DNA from 4 places in the Pantoea sp. CCBC3-3-1 genome. Region 1 is predicted to be linked to each of the others. Evidence: predicted binding sites of a transcription regulator. Region 1 holds the regulator's gene; each other region holds the start of a gene.

What was found. Region 1 encodes CRP, which controls carbon source genes, mostly activating them, when cyclic AMP is high. Its sites were predicted from a motif close to ATGTGANNNNNNTCACAT; they were not measured.
Region 2: a site for CRP is predicted at 1,903-1,920, ahead of EHV07_RS15570 (sugar transporter). Genes of this name have one in related genera too.
Region 3: a site for CRP is predicted at 875-892, ahead of EHV07_RS08215 (6-phosphofructokinase). Genes of this name have one in related genera too.
Region 4: a site for CRP is predicted at 1,400-1,417, ahead of cdd (cytidine deaminase). Genes of this name have one in related genera too.

What each region holds. Positions count from the first base shown of each region.
Region 1 covers NZ_CP034363.1:4,544,983-4,549,596, forward strand. The annotation lists gene EHV07_RS21365 (hydrolase) at 1-612, shown strand, start outside; gene EHV07_RS21370 (YheU family protein) at 614-832, shown strand; gene EHV07_RS21375 (phosphoribulokinase) at 929-1,798, shown strand; gene EHV07_RS21380 (OsmC family protein) at 1,815-2,219, opposite strand; gene crp (cAMP-activated global transcriptional regulator CRP) at 2,529-3,161, shown strand; gene EHV07_RS21390 (YccS/YhfK family putative transporter) at 3,220-4,614, shown strand, end outside.
Region 2 covers NZ_CP034363.1:3,312,261-3,316,874, forward strand. The annotation lists gene EHV07_RS15560 (DUF4062 domain-containing protein) at 1-1,128, shown strand, start outside; gene EHV07_RS15565 (DUF3289 family protein) at 1,477-1,641, shown strand; gene EHV07_RS15570 (sugar transporter) at 1,988-3,202, shown strand; gene EHV07_RS15575 (acyltransferase) at 3,285-4,358, opposite strand.
Region 3 covers NZ_CP034363.1:1,720,786-1,725,399, reverse strand. The annotation lists gene EHV07_RS08220 (flagellin) at 1-753, shown strand, start outside; gene EHV07_RS08215 (6-phosphofructokinase) at 1,167-2,147, shown strand; gene EHV07_RS08210 (PTS sugar transporter subunit IIB) at 2,157-2,447, shown strand; gene EHV07_RS08205 (PTS sugar transporter subunit IIC) at 2,463-3,809, shown strand; gene EHV07_RS08200 (hypothetical protein) at 3,845-4,117, shown strand; gene EHV07_RS08195 (PTS sugar transporter subunit IIA) at 4,124-4,561, shown strand; gene EHV07_RS08190 (ATP-binding protein) at 4,558-4,614, shown strand, end outside.
Region 4 covers NZ_CP034363.1:3,242,711-3,247,324, forward strand. The annotation lists gene metG (methionine--tRNA ligase) at 1-171, shown strand, start outside; gene EHV07_RS15230 (CidA/LrgA family protein) at 269-661, shown strand; gene EHV07_RS15235 (CidB/LrgB family autolysis modulator) at 654-1,346, shown strand; gene cdd (cytidine deaminase) at 1,474-2,358, shown strand; gene EHV07_RS15245 (NAD-dependent malic enzyme) at 2,510-4,207, shown strand; gene sanA (outer membrane permeability protein SanA) at 4,366-4,614, shown strand, end outside.

The sequences.
Region 1 (4,614 bases):
CTGCAATGGCTGACGGATGAATTTGGCACGGTGCCGACTGCCGCAGTAGGATTTTCTCTTGGCGGCAATATGCTGGCCTGCCTGCTGGGGGAGCAGGGCGACGGCTGCCTGCTGGATGCCGCCGTGGTTGTCTCCGCGCCACTGATGCTGGAGCCGTGCAGCCTTCGTCTGGAACAAGGCTTTTCGCGGATTTATCAGCGCTACCTGCTAAACTTGCTGAAGCAAAACGCAACGCGAAAACTGAACAAGTGGCCTGGCACCCTGCCGGTAGATTTAACGCAGCTAAAAGCGTTGAAGAAACTGCGCGATTTCGACGATGCCATCACCGCCAGAGCACACGGTTTTCAGGATGCCACCGACTATTATCGCCGTTGCAGCGCGATGCCGTTATTGCCTGGCGTCACTAAGCCGTTACTGATTATCCATGCGAAAGACGACCCCTTTATGACCAGTGAGGTCATTCCCGCCGCAGCGATGCTACCCGCCAATGTTGAATATCAGCTTACGCAACACGGCGGACATGTAGGATTTGTCGGCGGAACATTGCGTAAGCCGCAGATGTGGCTGGAACAACGCATCCCTCAATGGCTTTCAACCTGGCTGGACAACTAACATGATTATTCCCTGGAAAGAACTCGATTCGGAAACCCTCGCGAACCTCATTGAAGCTTTCGTGCTGCGTGAAGGCACCGATTACGGTGAACAGGAGCGATCGCTGGAGCAGAAAGTCAACGACGTCAGGCGTCAGCTTGAAAGCGGTGAAGCGGTTCTGGTGTGGTCGGAACTGCATGAAACGGTGAACATCATGCCGCGTGGTCAGTTCCGCGAGTAGGTCGCTGTGCTTATCTTCTGCGCATGAACGTGACACAAATGCGCAAAACGTGATACCAATGCGGGATCGCCATGACCTTTTCAGAGAGCGCTAAGTATGTCAGCCAAACATCCCGTGATTGCCGTCACCGGCTCCAGCGGCGCAGGAACCACCACCACCAGCCTGGCCTTTCGCAAAATCTTTCAGCAGCTGAACCTGCACGCCGCGGAGGTTGAAGGCGACAGCTTTCACCGCTTTACCCGGCCGGAAATGGATATGGCAATCCGTAAAGCACGCGATATGGGCCGCCATATCAGCTACTTTGGACCCGAGGCCAATGACTTTGCGCTGCTGGAACATACCTTCGTTGAATACGGGCTGACCGGCAGCGGCAAATCGCGCAAATATCTGCACACTTATGATGAGGCGGTGCCGTGGAACCAGGTGCCGGGAACCTTCACCCCCTGGCAACCGCTACCCGAACCGACAGACGTCCTGTTTTACGAAGGTCTGCACGGCGGCGTCGTTACGCCGCAGAATAACGTGGCGCAAAATGTCGATCTGCTGGTCGGCGTGGTGCCGATCGTTAACCTGGAATGGATACAGAAGCTGGTTCGTGATACCAGCGAGCGTGGGCACTCTCGCGAAGCGGTCATGGATTCCGTCGTGCGCTCAATGGAAGACTACATCAACTTTATTACGCCGCAGTTTTCCCGCACCCACATTAATTTTCAGCGCGTACCCACTGTTGATACCTCAAATCCCTTTGCGGCTCGCGGCATTCCCTCGCTGGATGAAAGCTTTGTGGTTATTCATTTCCAGGCGCTGGAGGATATCGACTTTCCCTATCTGCTGAGCATGCTGCAAGGCTCTTTCATTTCCCATATCAACACGCTGGTGGTGCCGGGCGGCAAAATGGGGCTGGCGATGGAACTGATAATGGGACCCCTGGTGAAGCGACTGATCGAGGGCAAAAAGATCGAGTAGCGGCGTTTCCCGCTCGCTACTGTGCAACGATAGAAAAGCTGTGGGTCAGCTTCACGCCCTTCCCCAGCATCAGCGCGACCGGACAATATTTTTCTGCGGAGAGCTGGACCGCGCGAGCAACGATTTTTTCCTCCAGCGCCTTTCCGCTAACGATAAAATGCAGATTAATATGCGTAAATATACGCGGCGCCGCCTCACGCCGCTCTGACGTCAGTTTGACCTCGCAATCCCTGACGTCGTGACGTCCTTTTTGCAGAATAGAAACGACATCTATCGCGCTGCATCCTCCGGCCGCCATGAGCAACATTTCCATTGGGCTGGGTGCTTTATCACCGGCGTTACCATCCATTAAAACCTGATGACCGGATGAGGATTCTCCCAAAAAGGTCAGCCCTTCCACCCATTTGATACGTGCCTGCATAACAAACTCCTCTAATTCATTCAGTTATCTTACCTTCAGGTCCGGACAACAAAAACGGCAATGCGACATAAATAGCACTATGCTGAAGCGAGACAACAGAAGACACCCATGCAAAGCTGTGCTACAAACAAAGCTGTAATAATTTCGTCAGTACTCTACATACAAGACGAAAAGGGACGACATAACGAGCCAGGCTTTCAACAGAAGCCCGAATAAATTTCCTTGATGGGAAACGCTTGACCATTTCAACGCCTGACAGGGAACTCTGCCCCTGTATTTAGGCACGATAACAACAGAGGATAACAGCGAATGGTTCTCGGCAAACCGCAAACAGACCCGACACTTGAATGGTTCCTGTCACATTGCCATATTCACAAGTATCCATCCAAAAGCACGCTGATTCATCAGGGTGAAAAAGCGGAAACGCTTTACTACATCGTTAAAGGCGCGGTAGCCGTATTGATCAAGGATGAAGAAGGTAAAGAGATGATCCTCTCTTACCTCAATCAGGGCGATTTTATTGGTGAGCTTGGCCTGTTTGAAGAAGGTCAGGAACGCAGCGCCTGGGTGCGAGCGAAAACGGCCTGCGAAGTGGCTGAAATTTCCTATAAAAAATTTCGCCAGCTGATTCAGGTCAACCCTGACATCCTGATGCGTCTTTCATCACAGATGGCGCGCCGCCTGCAGGTGACGTCTGAGAAAGTCGGCAATTTAGCTTTCCTCGATGTGACAGGTCGCATCGCGCAAACCTTGTTAAACCTGGCTAAACAGCCGGATGCCATGACTCACCCGGACGGGATGCAGATTAAAATCACCCGCCAGGAGATCGGCCAGATTGTTGGCTGCTCGCGTGAAACCGTAGGTCGCATTCTGAAAATGCTGGAAGATCAGAACCTGATCTCCGCGCATGGTAAAACCATCGTAGTTTACGGCACTCGCTAACCGGCTCTGAATCCACGGCGCAACGCCTCTGTTGCGCCTTTTTTATTGGTATACAGTGATGTGGCGTCGAATTATCTATCATCCCGAGGTCAACTACGCGCTGCGTCAGACGCTGGTGCTCTGTTTACCGGTCGCTATTGGATGGCTGCTGGGTGACCTGCAAAAAGGACTGCTGTTTTCTCTTGTGCCGGCCTGCTGCAACATTGCCGGTCTCGATACCCCGCATAAGCGCTTTTTCAAGCGGCTGATGGTTGGCGGCGGCCTGTTCGCACTGAGCAGTTTTCTGGTCCAGTATTTAGGCAATCATGCCATTCCCCTGCCTGCCATTCTGTTTGCAATGGCTCTGCTGCTGGGCGTGACGGGCGAAATCAGCCCGCTGCATGGTCGTTTGCTCCCCAGCTCGCTGATTGCCGGTATTTTTACCCTCAGCCTGGCGGGAAGAATGCCCATTTGGGAACCGCCGCTGCTCTATATCCTTGGCACAGTTTGGTATGGCGCATTTAACTGGTTCTGGTTCTGGCTGTGGAAAGAGCAACCGATGCGCGAAACGCTCAGCCTGTTATACCGCGAGCTGGCGGGCTACTGCGAAGCGAAATATACCCTGCTGACCCGCCTTAGCGACCCGGAGAAATCGCTGCCGCCATTACTGGCCCGCCAGCAAAAAGCGGTCGACCTGATTACCAACTGCTATCAGCAAATGCATATGCTGGCAGCCAGCAACGATAATCACCACAAGCGATTGACGCGCGCCTTTCAGGTAGCGCTGGATTTGCAGGAGCACATCTCCGTGAGTCTGCATCAGCCGGAAGAAGTGCAAAAGCTGGTGGAGAAAAGCCATGCCGAGGCGGTGATCCGCTGGAATGCTCAGACTATCGCGGCCCGGTTGCGGCAGCTGGCCGACGACATTCTTTATCACAAGCTCTCCGAGCGCTTCTCCATGGATAAGCAGCTTGGGGCATTAGAAAAAATTGCCCGCCAGCATCCTGATAACCCGGTTGGAACGTTCTGCTCTTACCATTTCAGCCGTATCGCTCGCGTTCTGCGCACGCAGCGTCCCCTTTATCAACGCGACTTGATGGCCGATCGCCAGCGCCGCTTACCGCTGCTGCCAGCAATCAAAAACTATTTATCGCTCAAGTCGACTGCGCTACGCACCGCAGGCCGCTTTGCCGTGATGCTCACTTTTGCCAGCTCGCTGGCGCTGTTTTTTAACCTGCCCAAGCCTTACTGGATCCTGATGACGGTGATGGTGGTCAGTCAGAACGGCTACAGCGCCACGCGGGTGCGCATCCAAAACCGTGCGCTCGGCACGCTGGGCGGCTTAATTGTGGCGGCTGTCGCCTTACGCCTTCAGGTTCCGCAATCTGCCGTCCTGTTGGTAATGCTGATTATTACGCTGGTGAGCTACCTGTTTATCCGCAAATTTTACGGTCTGGCGACGATTGGTTTTACG
Region 2 (4,614 bases), 1.2 Mb from region 1:
AGTTCACTGATATCTGGGTTTGAAGAAAATCGAATTGCAGTTAAACGAGCCATTTCGATTCTTGGTCATAAGCCTATCATGGCCGAGGATTTCGGTGCGCGTTCTGACTCTCCCCAAGTCACTTGCCTCAGAGGAGTCCGAGAAGCAGACGCTGTAATCTTGATACTCGGTTCTCGCTATGGAGCACCACAGCAAAAAGGTTTGTCTGCTACTCATGAAGAAGTACTAGAAGCTCGCACCACTAAGCCACTGATTATATTTCTTGAAGCAAATATTCATCCTGAGCCCGAACAAGAAAATTTGCTAAATGAAGTGAGTACCTGGGAAAAAGGACTATTCCGAGAGGAATTCAGCTCCGCAGAGGATCTGTTTGAGAAATCCCTTAAGGCCATTAGTCAGTTACAGCTTGCTCATGCACAATCACCAGTTGACCCAGAAGGGTTGAAAAAGCGAGCCATAACGAATTTACCTAAGGAAAATCAGAACTATTTCCATAGCTCAGTCAGACTCCAAATCTCCATAGCAGCAGGCCCTGACACGACAATTATCCGTCCAGCTCAAATGGGTTCCAAAGCACTGATAAACATCATGTCGCAGGAAGCTCTTTTTGGAAACAATTCGGGAATCGGACCAATTTTCGACAGGCAGTCTGGAGTTAACGATAGTTTAGATAGCGACTCATTATGTATCAGCCAGAGTCAAAATCGCGACGTGCACAACTTAGTCAAGCTTTCCCCCTCAGGGGACATACTTCTGATCCTTTCCATGCCAATGCAGTCAGGTGGTTTGCCGGTAATACTCGAGGAAACCGTACACGAAACCTTATTAAAGGGCTTTGACTACGCCTCATGGCTTCTGGCAGAGATAGATAACACGCAACGGCTGACTCATGTTGTTCCCGCCGTGAGCATAGCAGGAGCTTCCTCCGCTGGCTGGCGCACCATTGCTGAACACCAGGCTAGTCCAAACTCAATGCAGTCTTTCGGTATGGGTCAAAGCAAGGAACCTGTGCTTTTAAGTCCTGCACACATTGTCAGACAGTCATTTGCTTTGTCGTCAGATCGGAATACTTACGTTGAAGACTTCGTAGCCCTTCTGAGACGTATGTGGAAAGAACAAAGGTATTAAGATTGCAGCCGACCCTATGTCTGAGGCGAGGAAAAATGCATGTCCGAGCTTAAGGCCAAGTAATGGGCCTAGCGTCAGAAAATCAAAATCTGCATTTCCTGATATAAATCATTGATTTATTGAAACTAGCTCCAGTGATCTCGTGCCGACCAAAATACAGAGTCTGTCAGTCATGGTCACTGATGGATACCCTACAGAAACCCGCATTCTCACTGAGTTTGCGGGTTTTTTGTTGCCTGTATAAAAATCAGGGCAAACCGGGCGGAATTCTGAATTGTCTTTTCTTTGTCGGTGAATATTTACAGCTTGTTCAGGGAGAGTATGATTTCTAACGGTCTGAACAAGCTGATGGATTATCACGCACAAGGAAGCGATACCGTGCCAGCACTAGAATTCCCCTGTACCCTTTTCACGACGCAAAGACGGATGGATGATTACAGCGCCAGCGATATGCTCTGTGGCGATTTATCCGCCTCACAGTTGCTGGCAGCAGTGCAGATTCCTAACAGCTAAGGACTTTAACGAAGACTAAATCACTTCGCTACTTTCTGTGATTAGCGGCTTTTTAATGCCTAAAATTTGACCCGGGCACGGCACTGCCCTCAACATCCTACACGTAACCCACCAGTAGGGATGACATATCAGCAAACATCATTTGCACCTGCTGCCAAATTTTAGCCTCAACCAGCGGCATCCCCTTATAAATTTATCTAATTGAATTTAATCATTTTTATTGAAATTTAGCCGCAGCTTTACCTTCAAGCTTTGTAAAAAGTGTGATAAGGATCACTTTCGGATTGAATTTTATACGCAGGCTTCTAGAATTACGCGTTTTGTAACGGGAATGGAGCTGAAGCCTATGTCTGACATGAACATCGTCTCGCGTAAAGTCGCATGGTCACGCGTTCTGGCTCTTGCGGTAGCTGCCTTTATTTTTAACACCACCGAATATATGCCGGTCGGTCTGCTGTCAGATATCGGCCACAGCTTTGGCATGGAGTCGGCACAGGCTGGCATCATGCTGACTATCTATGCCTGGATCGTGGCGCTGATGTCGCTGCCGTTGATGCTGATGACCAGCCAGACAGACCGCCGGCTGCTGCTGATTGCGATATTCAGCTTGTTTACCGTAAGCCATGTGCTGGCCTTTTTCGCCTGGAACTTTGATGTGCTGCTGCTCAGCCGCGCTGGCGTTGCGCTTGCTCATGCGTTGTTCTGGTCCATTACCGCATCGCTGGCGGTCAGACTGGCCCCGCCGGGTAAGCGTGCTCAGGCACTGAGCCTGATTGCTACGGCAACGGCTTTGGCCTCCGTACTGGGGCTGCCGCTGGGCAGAATTATTGGCCAGAGCTTCGGCTGGCGCAGTACGTTCCTGCTGATTGGTGCAAGCGCCTTTGTGCTGCTGGGTTTGATTTTAAAAATCATGCCGCGCGTACCGTCAGAACACACTGGCTCACTGAAAAGCCTGCCAGATCTGTTCCGTCGCCCGGCATTGGTGGGTCTGTATGTGCTGGCTGTCACCGTGGTGACTGCACACTTCACAGCGTTCACCTATATTGAACCGTTCGTGCAGAAAGTGGCGGGCTTTAATCAAGATTTCGCTACGCTGCTGCTGTTGATCTTTGGCATGGCGGGCATTACCGGCAGTATTATTTTTGGTAAAAGCGGCGAGAAACGTCTGTCAGGATTACTGATTGCCTCAATCGCATTGCTGGCACTCTGCCTGATTCTGCTGTCGCCTGTTGCCGCCAGTAAGGCTGGCTTAATCGTTCTCAGCCTGCTGTGGGGCATGGCGTTTATGATGATTGGCATGGGCATGCAGATGAAGGTGCTAACGCTGGCACCCGATGCAACCGACGTGGCGATGGCGATGTTCTCCGGCATTTTCAATATCGGTATTGGTGCAGGCGCGCTGTTAGGTAATAAAGTGAGCCTGGATTTATCGATGTCATCTATCGGTTACATCGGCGCGGTTCCGGCCGTATCAGCGCTGCTGTTGGCAATTGTGGTCTTCCGTAAACGTCGTGGCGAAGAACCACAAAGCGAGACCAACGTGGTTACCGAGATCAAATAAGCCGTCATAAAATAAGAAGCAGCGGTTGATGAATTCAACCGCTGCTTTTTTTATTGCAGCAAGCAAACGCTATGGCAGGCGTTTAAATCTTTCCGCCCTGCACTACCTTGTCCTTTTCACGCATAAAAATCACGCTCTTCAGGATATTCCTGAGGAAAGGCTCTGCATATTTAGTGATCAAAAAAGCGATGCAGTAGATCACTGATACCACCAGCACCGGCATAATCAACATGACATAATCATTCTGCACCAGCGCATCAATTTTTCTCAGCGAGGCAATCATCAGGTTTTCATGGATAAGATAAAGTGCATAGCTGGAAAAACCGACCGCAGTGAGCAGCTTTGTGGATAAAAAGCGCTGCACGTGGCTGCTATAGAAGCTAACGGTAAACAGGATTATTGCCAGTACCAGCGGAATGATAACCAGAGGGCCGGTGTTTTTAACGTAGTAAGCAAAGTTAATCAGCACGGCAACGCAGACCAGCGCATAATGGAATTTCACATCCCGATTGTTCATACGTTCATAAAGCAGACAGCCGATCATAAACCAGGAATAATGGATAAAGCCAAACTTGGCGACAAAATCAGCGATTTCAGGATGCCCCAGACTTTTAAAAGCCGAAGCGCCTGCCACCAAAAGCATCGGTAACAACAGGGATGGCAGGCAATATTTTCTGCCCGCGGTGAAATAAACTGCGCCGATAACAATATAAAATACCGCTTCAACATACAGTGACCAGAAAGAGCCTTCCAGACCGTTAATATGATAGCCAATAATATATTTCAATATCAGCGGATCGATAAACAGCAGGCCAGGGATCAGGTTTGAAGGCGAAGGGATGCCGCCAGGTCTTTCGGCGAAAAGATGCGCGGTAAAGTAGACCAGTAAGGAAACGATTACCATCGCAGGAAACAGCCTGAGCCAGCGCTTCAACATGAAGTTGACGAAACCTTTGGACTTATCCAACGTCATAAAAATAACGAACCCGGAGATCATAAAGAACAGCGGGACGCCAAGATAACCAAAGGAGAATAAAGGGAAATTTTTAGTGATGGTAGCGAAGTTGAGCAGTGACGACCAGCGGCTGTAAGCATGAAAACCGATAACCAGCAGAATAGCCAACCCTCGCATGCCATCTAAGTGTTTAATGCGCATGGTATTTAATCCCGGAAAAAAATTTGCAGCACGCAACATAACACTTTACAAAAGCTTTACGGATGAGAGTCGTCTGATTGCGTTCCCCCTGATACCTCCTGTTTTTTAAAAATTGAAAAATCCGTTAATCTTTTGAAATAAAAGACTTTAACATCATCGTTTCCTGTCCTGCCGGCTAATTTCACTAACGTTGAATCTTAATATTTCGTCCTTGTCGTCCATTTTAAGATAAATTCTCCAGGCGTTTTCCTAAGCA
Region 3 (4,614 bases), 2.2 Mb from region 1:
TCCCAGGCTTCTCTGAGCACCGCGATCGAACGTCTTTCTTCTGGTCTGCGTATCAACAGCGCAAAAGATGATGCTGCGGGCGAAGCTATCGCTAACCGCATGAATTCTCAGATTAAAGGTCTGACTCAGGCAGCACGTAACGCCAACGACGGTATCTCTCTGACTCAGACGGCTGAAGGGTCAATGAACGAGATCAACACCAACTTACAGCGTATTCGTGAACTGACCGTGCAGGCGAAAAACGGCACCAACAGCGCTGACGACATCGACTCAATCCAGAAAGAAGTTGACGCACGTCTGTCTGAAATCAACCGTATCGGCGCGGCAAGCACCTTTAACGGCACGGCAATCTTCAACACCACCGGCAGCGTAAAAATCCAGGTTGGCGCTAACGATTCTACCGACGCTAACGTGATCAGCATCGACCTGTCAGGCGCAGGCTTCCAGGCTTCTGGCCTGGGCGCTACCTTCAGCGTGACCGGCGGCAACCTCTCTGACCTCGATGCGCGTATCAAAGACGTGGATACTTCACGTAGTGCCCTGGGTGCGATTCAGAACCGTTTTGAATCTACCATTAACAACCTGAACACCTCTGTGACCAACCTGACCGCGTCTCAGTCACGTATTCAGGATGCTGACTACGCAACGGAAGTGTCTAACATGTCCAAAGCGCAGATCCTTCAGCAGGCCGGTACCTCCGTGCTGTCAAAAGCTAACCAGGTTCCACAGGGCGTGCTGTCTCTGCTGCAGTAAGTCTTTCTGGTTTACCTCAGAACGCAAAACCCCGGCTTCGGCCGGGGTTTTCTTTTTTAAGCAGGGAACGTGAGAACGCAGCGCTGCCTGAATGACATAACAAAAACCGAAACCCATTTTAATGTGAATTAACTCACAAATACGCGAATAGCTTATTCATGCCAGCCGCTGCGACCAACGCGATGCAGCTCACAAAATTAAATCCTAAAAGAAACAACACGTTACAAACGTTATCACTAAAACCCCGCTAAAATAAGACGATCTACTTCACATAATTAAGCGATATATAACGCTGTCAAGCCATGTGGCAATCCTATTTCGTTGCAAAATTGTGACCAGGTTCGAAAAATTTAATTCGGGCATCATTAACATCAAATCTACAAACAACAAAAATAATTATTCGGGAGCCAGCCATGAAAATAGGATTAGTCATTAGTGGTGGTGACGTTAGCGGCATGAATAATTTTATCTTTCAGATAAACAGGATGACCGATTCTGAAATCGTCATATTTGATGGCGGTATTTCCGGGCTTATTAACAACACGGCAAAAGAGATATCACGGCGGGATCTGGTGGATTTATCGATCTCTTCGGTTCCGCTTATTGCGTCAGGAAGAAAAGAAGAGAAATGCAGGAAATCGGATTACGAAAAGATCATAAAAAACATCCGGCAAAAAAAGATTGATTGTCTGGTCATGGGCGGCGGTGATGGCTCATTCCAGTTTTTAAAGGTGCTCAGCGAATATGGTATCAACTGTTACGGAATAGGCATGACCATTGATAATGATATTACCGGCAGTAGCTACAGTATTGGATTTTCGACTGCCTGCGAACAGGTGATTAGTGAAGTGGCAAAGTTACGTAATACCGGCCGCGGACTACCGGGGCGTGTATTTATGGTGGAGTTACTTGGCGGCTATTGCGGCGAACTCACCTTGCAGGCGGCCTTAAAAAGCAATGCGGATATCGCGCTTATTCCTGAAGCAGTTTGGGATATCGATGAGCTGGCAACAAAAATCCGCACAAAGATCGACCAGCAGAATAGCGTCATTATTCTCTGTTCAGAAGGCTATACCAAAGAATATACCCCTGGATTTCAGGGCGCTATTGATACCATGATTGGTAAAATTGAGCACAAGATTGGTATCAGAATTAGAAAAACAATCATGGGCTATGGATTGAGAAACGGCACCCCTACCGGAGAGGAAATTATACAGGGCGCGATTCTGGCCGAAGAAGTCGTCAGATGCATAAACAGCGGCCTGACTAATAAAATCATTGTTATAAATAACAACAATAAAGCCATACCTGTCGATCTTAATAATTCCGACAAACGTTTGGTAGATAAAGAAAGCAACTTTTATAAACTGGCTAAAGCCAACAATCTTATCTGAGGTAATACCATGCTTAAAGTACTCTGCGTATGTGGCTGCGGCCTCGGCTCAAGCTTTGCTATCGAAATGAGCGCCAAATCTGTTTTGCAAAAACTGTCTATCGATGCAGATATCGATCATACGACAGTATCCGAAGCGTCATCATTCAAATATGACATTATTCTTACTCAAAAAATATTTGCTGACATTCTTAACTCCGATGCCAGCGATGACGAAAAGAAGCGCGTTATTATCTTAAACAAACTGACCGACAAGAAAGAACTTGAAGAAAAAATCCTGGCTTATTTAGGCTCAAAATAAAAAGTGAGGTCACCCGTGGACGCTATTATTCATTTTATTGTGAAAGATTTTTTAGGCCAGGCTTCAATTCTCATCGCGCTGATCGCCATGCTTGGCCTTATCTTACAGAAAAAGTCGGTTGGGAAAACGCTGGAGGGGACGTTTAAAACCCTGCTGGGTTTCCTGATCATGATGGCGGGTATCAATATCATTGTTGAATCACTCACCTTCCTTAATGATATTTTCACCCACGGTTTTGGTATGAAGGGCTACATTACCGACGTTGCTGCCATTGCTGGCGTAGCGAACCGCGAGCTGGGATCGGAAGTGGCGCTGACGCTACTGGTGATATTTGCCGTCAACATCATCATTGCGCGCATTACGCCGTTCAAATATATCTTCCTCACCGGCCAGGCGCTGCTGTGGATGGCCACCATTGGTACCGTTATCGGCTATAAAGCGGGGCTAACCGGCATGACGCTGATCCTGACCGGGGGGATATTCGGCGGCATCATGGCGGTGCTGATGCCGGCTATTGCCCAACCCATCGTACGGAAAATTACCGATTCCGATGATGTCGCCTTGGGTCACTTCTGCACAATTGGCTATCTGGTTCAGGCCGCCGTCGCGCGCGCCATTGGGAAAAACTCCCGCTCGACGGAAGATCTGGAGCTACCTGATAACTTTAAGTTTTTGCAGGACACCTATCTGTCGATGGCGGTGGTAATGATACCGATGTATCTCATTCCTGCCATTTTTGCCGGGCCGGGCTACATTGCCCAGTTCGCCGGAGAAACAAACTACATCATGTATGCATTTATGCAGTCGATGCAGTTTGTCGCCGGGGTATTTGTGCTCTACAGCGGCGTGCGCTTGCTGCTTAATGAGCTGGTGCCGGCTTTCAGAGGCATTGCCATGCGTCTGGTGCCCAACGCCATACCGGCGCTGGATTGCCCGGTGTTGTTTCCCTATGCCCCCAATGCGGTCATTGTTGGTTTTCTTGCCACCACGGTAGGGTCGATTATCGGCATGATTGTTTTCCCAATGTTTGGGCTGGCAATGATCCTGCCAGGCTTGCTCACCAACTTCTTCGCGGGCGGGACGGCCGGCGTATTTGGTAATGCGATGGGCGGCAGAAAAGGCGCCATTATTGGCGGTATCGTTCATGGCCTGTTTATCACGTTATTACCGGCGATCCTGGTGCCGCTACTTGAAACCTTCGGCTTTAAAGGCGTCACATTTAGCGATTCTGACGTTATCAGCACCGGATTAATTTTAGGTCACGCCTTCCAGAATGACTGGCCGTTTGTGATTGGTTTTATCCTGTTCGTTACGCTGATTATTTGGTTCTCAAGCCGCAAGCTGGTTAAACAACCTGATTAATGTCCTGTATTAGCCTGAACAGACGCGGAGGCTTTATGTTTGCAAAATTGAAAAATATGTTTATTTCATCTGAGCCACAACATCAAAATGAAAATCATGAAGCGGCGGAAAAGATTAAGCAGGAAATATCCCTGTTGGAAAGCTCGCTATCAAAAGCGCCCTCGGATAATGACACCCAAAAAAAATTGATGATTAAATATAACCAGGCGGTGAAAACTTATGCCGCCAGTCCGGTATACCGTCATCACGTAGATGACATCTTTGTAAAAATGGACGAGCTGAGAAATACCATCCGTAAAAATATATGAGGTACTATGAGCATTCGACAGTTCCTTTCACAGAATCAATATATTCAAATTGGAATGCATATTGATTGCTGGAGCAAGATAATCGAAACAGCCGCCAGACCCTTAATAGAAGGAGGTTTTGTCACCGCTGACTATCCACAGGCCGTTATTGATAACACCAATAAGTATGGCGCGTATTATGTTTTTGATGAAGGGATTGCTATTCCTCATGCCAGGCCGGAATGTGGCGTGCTTAAAAATGGTTTTAGCATGGTCACGCTGGATCAACCTGTCTCTATCAAAGGCAGTGAGCCTGTCGACATTATTGTCATGTTCGGCGGCGTAGACAGCGATTCGCACATTACGGAAGGGATTGCTTCGATTGTGGAATTACTCGATCAGGAAGAAACACTCACGCGGATCAGACAAGCGAAAACAATTGATGAAATCCTTGGGTTATTATGAAAAAACTGATTTTAGTCAATGGCATTCCAGCCTCAGGAAAAAGCCGTGTCGCC
Region 4 (4,614 bases), 1.3 Mb from region 1:
GATCCTTCCGTGCTGGTCGGCCGCCTGACGATGATGGTCGCTAACCTGGCGCCGCGTAAAATGCGTTTTGGCATCTCTGAAGGTATGGTGATGGCCGCGGGTCCTGGCGGTAAGGATATCTTCCTGCTTTCGCCTGACAGCGGTGCCCAGCCTGGTATGCAGGTTAAATAACCTCAGGGTTCACAGCACGGGCAGTCGCCCGTGCTCATATGTTTGCCTGAACGCTGTTATCCTTCTAAGGATAGGTTCGGAAAAACAGGAGATTTTCATGCGCACCGCGCTGTCTGCTCTCTGGCGTTACCTTCGCGCCTTCGTCATTATCTATCTTTGCCTGTATGCCGGAAACGCGCTTGCCGCCCTTTTGCCCGTCACCATTCCCGGCAGCATTATCGGCATGTTAATTCTGTTTGCCCTGCTGGCCACTCAGATCCTTCCCGCTGACTGGGTAAAGCCCGGCAGTCATCTGTTGATTCGCTATATGGCGCTGCTGTTTGTGCCCATCAGCGTCGGCGTGATGAGCTACACCGATATTCTCAGCGCGCAGTTCGGCCCGATTGTGGTTTCCTGCGTGGTAAGCACCTTTATCGTTCTGCTGACGGTGGGCCTGGTTTCTCACCGGCTGCACGGCAGGCCTGTTCAACCCGGAGCCGGTAATGAGTGATATCTGGTGGTCGTTACCGCTTACCCTGCTGGTGTTTTTTGCCGCCCGCAGGCTGGCCGCAAAAGTAAAAATCTCGCTGGTTAATCCTCTGCTGGTTTCAATGGCGGTGATTATTCCACTGCTGCTGCTGATTCAGATGCCCTATGCGCGCTACTTCCAGGGAAGTTCATTACTTAATCAGCTGCTGCAACCGGCGGTAGTTGCGCTGGCGCTGCCGCTGTATGAGCAGATGCATCAGATCCGCGCTCGCTGGAAATCAATTATCGGCGTCTGCTTTATCGGCAGCGTAACGGCCATGATCTCAGGGACGGCAATCGCCTTATGGATGGGGGCTACGCCGCAAATCGCCGCCACGCTGATGCCAAAATCGGTGACCACGCCCATCGCGATGGCCGTCTCCGCTACGCTCGGCGGTATTCCTGCCATCAGCGCTATTTGCGTGCTGATTGCTGGCGTACTGGGTGCGGTATTTGGTCATATGCTGCTGAACATGTTTAAGATCTACAACAAGGCTTCGCGCGGCCTGGCGATTGGCAACGCTTCACACGCATTAGGGACGGCTCGCTGCGCCGAGCTGGATTATCAGGAGGGGGCCTACAGCTCGCTGGCGCTGGTCATTTGCGGGATTATTACCTCGTTGCTGGCGCCTTTCCTGTTTCCGCTGCTGATGCATCTGTGGGGGTAAAACTTGCGATAAGTCGCGCATTTCTCTGCTTTATTTCATAAGTTGCAATATTAATGTGATTATAATCACATACAATACCCTGCCGGGCCGCCAGAATGGGCGGCCGACCTTGTAAGAGATGCCCGATATGCACCCACGATTTCAACCCGCCTTTGCCACGCTGTCATCCTCTTTTCAGGCCGTGCTCCAGCCAATATTAGCCGCTGACGATTTTCCGGCGTATTTAACCCCGGCGCAGATGGCGGAGATCGAAGCCCAAACGGGCCTGGACCGCCAGGCGATAAGTTTTGCGCTGCTGCCGCTTGCCGCTGCCTGCGCTGTCGCCCCGCTTTCTAAATTCAACGTCGGTGCGCTGGCGCTGGGTCAAAGCGGTCATCTCTATTTCGGTGCCAATATGGAGTTTTCTGGCGCCACCATGCAGCAGACGGTACATGCTGAACAGAGCGCAATCGCCCATGCCTGGCTGCGCGGTGAAAAGGCGCTGGAAGCCGTCACCGTGAACTACACGCCGTGCGGACATTGCCGCCAGTTTATGAATGAGCTTAACAGCGGTACGTCGCTGCGCATCTACCTTCCGGGACGCGAGCCTGCCACGCTGGGCGATTATCTCCCTGATGCTTTTGGCCCGCGCGATTTGGCTATTGAAACGCTGCTTTTGGATGACGTTGATCATGGTCTGACTGTAAAAGGCGACCCGCTTTGCCAGGCCGCCTTACAGGCTGCGAACCGCAGCCACGCGCCTTACTCGCAGGCGTTGAGCGGCGTGGCCTTACAGATGGCTGACGACAAAATTTTCGCGGGTAGTTATGCGGAGAACGCCGCGTTTAATCCCAGCCTGCCGCCGCTACAGGCCGCGCTGATCATGCTGAATTTATCCGGTTATGATGTGCTACAGATCCAGCGTGCGGTGCTGGCTGAAGCGCCAGATGCCCGCTTAATTCAGCGTCAGGCGACATTTGCTACGTTGCAGGCATTGGGCTGCGCGAATTTCACTACGGTTCCGCTGAGATAAGTTTCTCCCGGAAACTTTTCCCTGCCGTAACGGGCACGTAAACTGCAGCAAAGCGATAGCTTTTGTTATCAGCTGTTAACAAAAGCTGTACTTTCAGATGAATTATTTTAGGATTGGCGCACAACATTACGATCCGAATGAGTATTTTTTCATGGAACTCGAACACGAAAGTAAACGCCCCCTTTATATCCCTTATGCTGGCCCGATTTTGCTGGAATTCCCGCTGCTGAATAAAGGCAGCGCCTTCTCCGTCGAGGAGCGCAACGATTTCAACCTGAACGGCCTGCTGCCTGAAACGGTAGAGACCATAGATGAACAGGCCCAGCGCGCCTGGCGCCAGTTCCAGGATTTCAAGAACGCCAACGACAAGCACGTTTATCTGCGCAACATTCAGGATACCAACGAGACGCTGTTCTACCGTCTGCTGGATAGTCATCTGGAAGAGATGATGCCAATTATCTATACCCCGACGGTTGGCGCGGCTTGTGAGCACTTCTCCGAAATCTATCGCCGTGCGCGCGGGCTGTTCATCTCTTACCCGAATCGCGGCAGCATTGAAGATATGCTGCAAAATGCTACCAAGCAAAACGTTAAGGTGATTGTTGTCACCGACGGCGAACGCATTCTGGGCCTGGGCGACCAGGGCATCGGCGGCATGGGCATTCCAATTGGTAAACTGTCGCTCTATACCGCCTGTGGCGGCATCAGCCCGGCTTATACGCTGCCTGTTGTGCTGGATGTCGGCACCAATAATCAGCAGCTGCTGAACGACCCGCTCTATATGGGCTGGCGTCACCCGCGCATCACCGGCGAAGAATACGATAATTTCGTTAATGAGTTTATCCAGGCCGTGAAAAGCCGCTGGCCGAACGTGCTGTTGCAGTTTGAAGACTTCGCGCAGAAAAATGCGATGCCGCTGCTTGAGCGCTACCGTGACGAAGTGTGCTGCTTCAATGATGATATTCAGGGAACGGCTTCCGTGACGCTGGGTACGCTGATTGCCGCCAGTCGCGCTGCCGGCAGCAAAATGAGCGAGCAGAAAGTCGTCTTCCTCGGTGCGGGTTCTGCGGGCTGCGGTATTGCCGAGCAGATTATCGCCCAGATGAAATCCGAAGGCCTGAGCGATGAAGAAGCCCGCGCCCGCGTCTTTATGGTCGATCGTTTTGGTCTGCTCACCGATAAGCAGCCGAACCTGCTCAACTTCCAGAGTAAGCTGGTGCAGAAAAGCGAGCAGCTGGCGGAGTGGGATTCCAGTTCCGACTCGCTGTCGCTGCTGGACGTGGTGCGCAACGCGCATCCTGACATTCTGATTGGTGTTTCCGGCCAGCCGGGGCTGTTCAGCGAAGAGATCATCCGTGAAATGCACAAGCATTGCGCACGCCCTATCGTGATGCCGCTGTCCAACCCGACCTCACGCGTTGAAGCTACGCCACAGGATATTTTGGCCTGGACTGACGGCGCGGCGCTGGTGGCAACAGGTAGCCCGTTCGCGCCCGTGACCTGGAAAGATAAAACCTTCCCTATCGCCCAGTGCAACAACTCTTATATCTTCCCTGGCATCGGTCTGGGCGTTATCGCCTCTGGCGCTACTCGCGTCACCGACAGTATGCTGATGGCAGCAAGCCGTGCGCTTGCCGACTGTTCACCGCTGGTGAATGACGGCACCGGCCCGGTTCTGCCTGAAGTGAAAGATATTCAGGGCGTATCAAAAGTGATTGCCATGGCGGTCGGCAAAGCTGCACAGCTGGCCGGCGTGGCCGTCGTGAGTTCGGAAGATGTGCTTTCCAGAGCGATAGCTGCCAACTTCTGGCTACCGCAATATCGTAACTACCGTCGGACCTCGATCTGACCATCATTGCCGGGTGCTCTGCGCGCCCGGCAAAAACACCGCTTTCACCCGGCGCATTGTGCGAAAAGCCGCCATCTGGCAAGCTGCCGCTTGCTTCGCCAGGCGCGGTAAAGTAGCCTTGAGGCACCTTTATTTTGTAAGCCTGAGCACCGTCCGGCATGATAAAACGCTTGATTTATGGCCTGATTATTATCCTTGTCGCGATAATACTGGCCGCGCTCGGCCTGGATCGCTGGATCAGCGTGAAAACCGCCCCTTACGTTTACGACGACCTCCAGTCGCTTCCCCATCGACAGGTTGGCGTGGTGTTGGGTACGGCGAAATATTATCGCACTGGCGTAATTAATCAGTATTACCGCTACCGCATGCAGGGCGCGCTGAACGCCTATAACAGCGGTAAGGTGAAT